2 regions of the Streptomyces sp. NPDC048590 genome follow, and region 1 is predicted to be linked to the other one. Evidence: riboswitches for the same ligand, from Rfam matches in the RefSeq annotation. Region 1 holds a riboswitch; the other holds the start of a gene.
What was found. Region 1 has a riboswitch for S-adenosylmethionine ahead of ACGFNN_RS26730 (aminotransferase class V-fold PLP-dependent enzyme). Riboswitches for the same ligand answer to the same signal wherever they lie in the genome.
Positions count from the first base shown of each region.

Region 2: another riboswitch for S-adenosylmethionine. It lies ahead of thrC (threonine synthase); the one in region 1 lies ahead of ACGFNN_RS26730 (aminotransferase class V-fold PLP-dependent enzyme).

Region 1 is NZ_JBICWC010000009.1:390,022-393,481, reverse strand. Features, by position in the region: gene ACGFNN_RS26740 (cytochrome bc complex cytochrome b subunit) at 1-247, shown strand, start outside; gene trpD (anthranilate phosphoribosyltransferase) at 372-1,436, shown strand; SAM riboswitch class IV at 1,523-1,640, shown strand; gene ACGFNN_RS26730 (aminotransferase class V-fold PLP-dependent enzyme) at 1,822-3,198, shown strand; gene ACGFNN_RS26725 (Lrp/AsnC family transcriptional regulator) at 3,284-3,460, opposite strand, start outside.
Region 2 is NZ_JBICWC010000004.1:616,120-619,579, reverse strand. Features, by position in the region: gene ACGFNN_RS15135 (trehalose-6-phosphate synthase) at 1-559, opposite strand, end outside; gene ACGFNN_RS15130 (glucosyl-3-phosphoglycerate synthase) at 630-1,580, opposite strand; SAM riboswitch class I at 1,734-1,861, shown strand; gene thrC (threonine synthase) at 1,880-3,178, shown strand; gene ACGFNN_RS15120 (MoaD/ThiS family protein) at 3,207-3,460, shown strand, end outside.

The DNA.
Region 1 (3,460 bases):
CGGTGAGTTCGTCGAGATCCACGAGCCGCTCGGCCCGGGCCAGCTGCACACGCTCACCGCGCACGAGCAGTACAAGCCGCTCGAGATCGGCCCGACGGTCGACGAGAACGGTGTCGAGCGCAAGCCCTCGGCCCTGCAGAAGCTGCGGGCACGGCTCAGCAAGAGCTACTACGGCGAGAACAACCAGATCGCCAAGCCCACCGCCGAGGAGTACAGGGAGATCACCAGCGGCCACGGCCACCACTGATCGACCTCAGCTGAACGCCACAGCGGGAGCCCCGTCCATCCGATGGACGGGGCTCTTCGCTGTCCCCGGAGCTGGATAGGGTGGAGGCCTTCCTTGTATCGGCTGTGGACCCCAGGAGCGGACCATGAACGTTGTGACCCCGGACGGCGGCGACAGCGTGGCGGCCCGTACCTGGCCCGGCGTGCTGACCCCCCTCCTGCGCGGAGAGCACCTCGGCGCGGACGACACCGCCTGGGCCATGGACCGCATCATGAGCGGCGAGGCCACGGACGCGCAGATCGCCGGCTTCGCCATCGCGCTGCGGGCCAAGGGCGAGACCGTCGACGAGGTCACCGGCCTCGTCCGCGCCATGTACGAGCACGCCCGCACCATCGAGGTGCCCGGCCGTACGGTCGACATCGTCGGCACCGGCGGGGACATGGCCAAGACCGTCAACATCTCCACCATGTCGGCGATCGTCGTCGCGGGGACGGGCGCCAAGGTCGTCAAGCACGGCAACCGCGCCTCCTCGTCGGCGAGCGGCGCCTCGGACGTACTGGAGAAGCTCGGCGTCAATCTGGACCTCACGCCGAAGCGCGTCGTGGAGGTCGCGGAGGAGGCGGGCATCACCTTCTGCTTCGCCGTGAAGTTCCACCCGGCCCTGCGTTACGCGGCGAAGGCGCGCAAGGAGCTCGGCACGCAGACCACCTTCAACATCCTCGGCCCGCTCACCAATCCGGCCGGGGTGCGTTCCCAGGCCATCGGGGTCGCCGACCCGAGGATGGCACCCATCGTCGCCGGAGTGCTGGCGGCCCGGGGCAACTCGGCACTGGTCTTCCGGGGGGACGACGGCCTCGACGAGCTGACGACCACGGCCACCTCGCGGGTCTGGATCGTGCGCGACGGCGCGGTCCGCGAGGAGCCCTTCGACCCGCGGGAGGTCGGGCTGGAGCTGGTGCCCGTGGAGGCGCTCCGCGGCGCCGACGCGTCGTACAACGCGGATGTGGCGCGCCGGCTGCTGGACGGCGAGACGGGCCCCGTGCGCGAAGCGGTGCTGCTGAACTCCGCCGCCGCGCTGGTCGCCCTCGACCCGGCCGACGCCACGCTGAACGACCAGCTGACGGCAGGTATCGCACGGGCCGCCGAGTCCATCGACTCCGGCGCGGCCAAGCGCGTGCTGGAGCGCTGGGTGGCGGCCAGCAACGCCTGACGCGGCACTGGATGTGAGCAAGGGCGCGGTCCGCATGGCGGACCGCGCCCTTGCGCGTCGGCGGACGTATGGCAAGATGCTCACCAGGTCATGAGTGACAGCGACTACGGCCCCGGCCCGCTGTCCGGCAACCCTCCGTCCGTGGCGGGGTGCCCCGGGTGAAGACCAGGCCGCAGGCAGCGAGGTCTGCGGCAAGCGCGGGCCCCTCGGCGTCTACGACGCCACCCCTTGGGGTCCTGGTCCCAGGGAGACTCTTGTGAGCAAGCGAATGCGATAGGGCACCGAGCCCTTCTCCGCACACCCTTTTTCTCTTCTTCATCCCGCGCCGCCGCGTGCCTCTGTCCGCCGGTGCGAGGATCTCGCCTGCCTCTTACGGGAGTTCGCCATGTCTGTCTCCACCGCTGCCGCCGACCAGTCGATCTGTACCCCTCTGCCGGTCCTGGGTGCCGATGTCACCGTTCCGCTGGTCACGGGCGGAAACGTCACCTACGCCGCGCTCGACTACGCGGCCAGCGCCCCGGCACTCCAGCGGGTGTGGGACGACGTCGCCGCCTACGCGCCGTACTACGGCAGCGTGCACCGCGGGGCCGGCTACCTCTCGCAGCTGTCCACCGACCTGTTCGAGGCCGCCCGGGTGACCGTCGCGGAGTTCCTCGGCTGCCGCGCCGACGACCAGCTGGTCTTCACCCGCTCGACGACCGACTCCCTCAACCTGCTCGCCGCCGCACTGCCCGCCGACTGCCAGGTCTTCGTGTTCGAGACCGAGCACCACGCCTCGCTGCTGCCCTGGCGCGACGCCCGGGTCACCTTCCTCGACGCGCCCCGCACCCCCGGCCAGGCGGTCGAGACGCTGGAGCGCGCGCTGGCCGCCCGCGACCCCTACGGTCCGGCGCTGGTCTGCGTCACCGGCGCGTCCAACGTCACCGGTGAGCTGTGGCCCGTGAAGGAACTGGCCGCCGCCGCCCACGCACACGGTGCGCGGATCGTGCTGGACGCCGCTCAGCTCGCCCCGCACCACCCCGTGGACATCGCGGAGCTGGACGTCGACTGGGTCGCCTTCTCCGGGCACAAGCTGTACGCGCCCTTCGGCTCGGGTGTCCTCGCGGGACGGGCCGACTGGCTGGTGGCCGCGGAGCCGTACCTCGCGGGCGGCGGCGCCTCCCGCAAGGTCTCCCGGCGCACGGACGGCGGCGTCGACGTCGAGTGGCACACCACCGCGGCACGGCACGAGGCGGGATCGCCCAACGTCATCGGCGTGCTGTCCATCGCCGCGGCCTGCAAGGCCCTCACCGAGGCCGGCTTCGGACGGCTCGTCGAGCGCGAGCAGCGCCTGGTCGCCCGGGTCCGTGAGGGCCTGGCCGACGTTCCCGAGGTCAAGGTCCTCTCGCTCTTCGGCGACGATGCCCCGCGGGTGGGCGTCATCTCCTTCGTGGTCGAGGGATGGAACAGCTCGCACTTCGCCGCCGCGCTCTCCGCCGAGTACGGCATCGGGGTCCGCGACGGACTGTTCTGCGCCCACCCCCTCGTGCGGACCCTGCTCGGCGGCGAGTCTCAGGACCCGGGTGAGTGCGGTGCGCCGGAGGCGGCGCCGGGGGAGCGGTCCCTGAACGCCATCCGGGTGAGCTTCGGCGCCGGTACGCCGGACGAGCACATCGAGAGGTTCCTGGGGGCCGTCCGCGAACTGGTGCACGACGGCGCCCGCTGGGCCTACCGCACCGAGGACGGCCGCTGCGTGCCGGACCGGGACGCGGCCCAGAACTGACCCGCGGATACGGCTCCGGCCGGGCACAGGGGGCGCGATGCCCTTGTGCCCGGCCGGAGCCGTATCGCCGTCGCCGGCGGTCCCGTTATGCGTCGAGCCCGATGGCGAAGGCCGCCTCGAGGTCGTGCTGGGAGTAGGTGCGGAAGGCGACGTGGGTGTCCGTGGCCTCGACACCCTGGATCTTGCTGATCCGGCCCGGGATGACGTCGGCCAGATCGTCGTGCCTGGCCACCCGGACCATGGCGATCAGGTCGTACGTTCC
Region 2 (3,460 bases), on a different contig from region 1:
CGCCGATGTCGTCGGGCAGCAGCCGGAAGTAGTCGACGGGAGCCCAGGGCGTGTGCGAGAAGTGACCGATCCGCAGGTCGGGGCGGAGCTCGCGCAGCATCCCGGGGACCAGCGAGAGGTGGTAGTCCTGCACCAGCACCGCGGCGCCCTCGCCCGCCTCCTCGGCGAGCGCCTCGGCGAAGGCCCGGTTGTACGCCTCGTAGGAGGCCCACTGGCGGCGGAACTCCGCGTCGAAGACGGGCTCCACGGGCGTCTGGTAGATCATGTGGTGCACGAACCACAGCACCGAGTTGGCGATGCCGTTGTACGCGTCGGCGTGGACCCCGGCGTCGATGTCGAGCATCCGTACGCCGGGCTCGGACACCCCGCGCCTGACCGCCTCGCGGTCGCCGTCACCGAGCGCGGCGCACACCCACAGCTTGTCGTCGACGGCGCTGAGCCCGGAGACGAGCCCGCCGCCGCCCCGTTTCGACGTGAGCGTGCCGTCCTCCCGCCGTGTGTACGACACCGGGCCGCGGTTGGACGCGACGAGTACCTGCGCAGCGTGCTCGGAGACCATGTACCCGAACCTAGCCCGTTCGGGAAGCCGCCAAACGTCAAGTGAGCGTGGAGCCCGGCGGGAAGAACCGTTACGCCGCCACTCGCGCCGCGTACTCCACGATCTCCCGCATCGGCGGCCGTTCCTCGGTGTCCACCGCGTGGGTGCGGGGGACGAAACCGCCCGGTCCGCGCTCGAACTGGGTGATCTCGGGGCGTACCAGCGGCCCCCGATTCAGGCGCAGCTGCGCCGTGCGGTAGATCGTCGCCGCCATCCGGCCGAGGGCCTGGCCGTCCTGGTGGCGGTGCTTGCGCACGCCCACGTCGACCTGGGCCAGCGCGTCCAGACCGACGGTGTGCAGCGCGTCGACGAGGAGCGCCAGCTCCACCCCGTAACCGACCGGGAAGGGGAGCTGCTCCAGCAGGGAGCGCCGGACCGCGTACTCGCCGCCGAGCGGCTGGACGAAACCGGCCAGCGCGGGCCAGTGCAGGTTGAGCAGCGGGCGGGCCACCAGCTCGGTGACCCGGCCGCCCTGGCCGGCGGTGTCGCCGAGGGGCCGGTCGTACATCGCCTTGACGAAGTGCACCGACGGATCGGTGAGCAGCGGTCCGACGGTCCCGGAGACGAAGTCCGCCGAGAAGTCCTTGAGGTCCGCGTCGACGAAGCAGACGATGTCCCCGCTGGTCACCAGGAGTGACCGCCAGAGCACCTCGCCCTTGCCGGGCACCGCGGGCATCCGGGGGAGGATGGCGTCCCGGTGGACGACCCGGGCACCGGCCCGGCGCGCGACCTCCGCGGTGGCGTCGGTGGATCCGGAGTCGATCACCACCAGCTCGTCCACGAGCGGGACCTTCTCGACCAGCTCCCGCCGGATCTCCGCGACGATCTCCCCGACCGTCGCCTCCTCGTTCAGCGCGGGCAGCACGACACTCACGCGTGAGCGGTGCGGATCCTTCGTCCGCGCCGCCACGAGATGGTCCAGCGGGCGGTCGGAGGCCGACCACGAACGCCTGGACAGCCAGGACTCGACCTCTTCCAGCACGGGCGATACTCCCTGTATGTGATCCATCTCGCGGTTCGGACGACTATCTCGACCGCTGTGTGCGTCGGTTACAGTCTTGAACAACGCGGACGACTCCCGCATCTCGGGGTCGGTCCACGGACAAACGCCCGGATCCATGATCCGGTGCCACAGCGCTCATCCAGAGGGACTGAGGGAACGGCCCGTTGAAGTCCCGGCAACCCTCCTGCCGACCGCGAGGTCACGGTGGGGAAGGTGCCAATTCCGTCTTGCGGCGAAATACGTCGCGAGGAAGATGAGGAGAAAGGGCCTCCGCCATCATGGCCGTGCAGACAGTTGCAGCAAACACCGACTCTTCCGCCGTGGACCTCGGTCCCGCAGCGGCGCTCTCCTGCCGCGAATGCGGCGAGCGATTCGCACTCGGCCCCATTTTCGCCTGTGCGTCCTGTTTCGGGCCGCTCGAAGTCGCCTACGACCTGCCGAGCGGCTCGCCCGAGGAGCTGAAGAAGCGCATCGCCGAGGGTCCGGACAACATCTGGCGCTACGCGCCGCTGCTGCCCGTCCCCTCCGACGTCGCGGACAAGCCCAACATCAACCCCGGCTTCACCAAGCTGGTCAAGGCCGACAACCTCGCCCGCGAGCTGGGCGTAACCGGCGGTCTGTACGTCAAGGACGACTCCGGCAACCCGACGCACTCCTTCAAGGACCGTGTCGTCGCCATCGCCGTCGAGGCCGCCCGCGCCTTCGGTTTCACCACGCTCTCCTGCTCCTCCACCGGCAACCTCGCCGGTGCCGTGGGCGCTGCCGCCGCCCGCGCCGGCTTCCGCTCCTGCGTGTTCATCCCGCACGACCTGGAGCAGGGCAAGGTCGTCATGGCCGCGGTGTACGGCGGCGAACTGGTCGGCATCGAGGGCAATTACGACGACGTCAACCGCTTCTGCTCGGAGCTCATCGGCGACCCGCTCGGTGAGGGCTGGGGCTTCGTCAACGTCAACCTGCGCCCCTACTACGGCGAGGGCTCCAAGACCCTGGCGTACGAGATCTGCGAGCAGCTCGGCTGGCGGCTGCCCGACCAGATCGTCATCCCGATCGCGTCCGGCTCGCAGCTCACGAAGATCGACAAGGGCCTCCAGGAGCTGATCAAGCTCGGCCTCGTCGAGGACAAGCCGTACAAGATCTTCGGCGCCCAGGCCGAGGGCTGCTCCCCGGTCTCGACCGCCTTCAAGGCCGGCCACGACGTCGTGCGCCCCCAGAAGCCGAACACCATCGCCAAGTCCCTGGCGATCGGCAACCCGGCCGACGGCCCGTACGTCCTGGACATCGCCCGGCGCACCGGCGGTGCCGTCGAGGACGTGAACGACGAGCAGGTCGTCGACGCGATCAAGCTGCTGGCCCGCACCGAGGGCATCTTCGCGGAGACCGCGGGCGGGGTGACGGTCGGAGTGACGAAGAAGCTCATCGAGGACGGTCTGCTCGACCCGTCCCTGACCACCGTCGTCCTGAACACCGGCGACGGTCTGAAGACGCTCGACGCGGTCGCCCCGACGACCGGCCTGTCGGCGACGATCCGGCCCAGCCTGGACGCGTTCCGCGACGCGGGCCTCGCCGCCGCCAACTGACCACCCGAGACCGAAGGAAGGCACCCACATGAGCGTCAAGGTCCGTATCCCCACCATCCTCCGCACCTACACGGGCGGCCAGGCCGAGGTCCCGGCGGAGGGCGCCACCCTCTCCGAGGTCATCGCGTCCCTGGAGGCGAACCACCCGGGCATCGGCGCCCGCGTCCTGGACGACCAGGGCAAGCTGCGCCGCTTCGTCAACGTGTACGTCAACGACGACGACGTGCGCTTCGAGGGCGGCCTGGACGCGGCCACCCCGGACGGTGCCGGAGTCTCGATCAT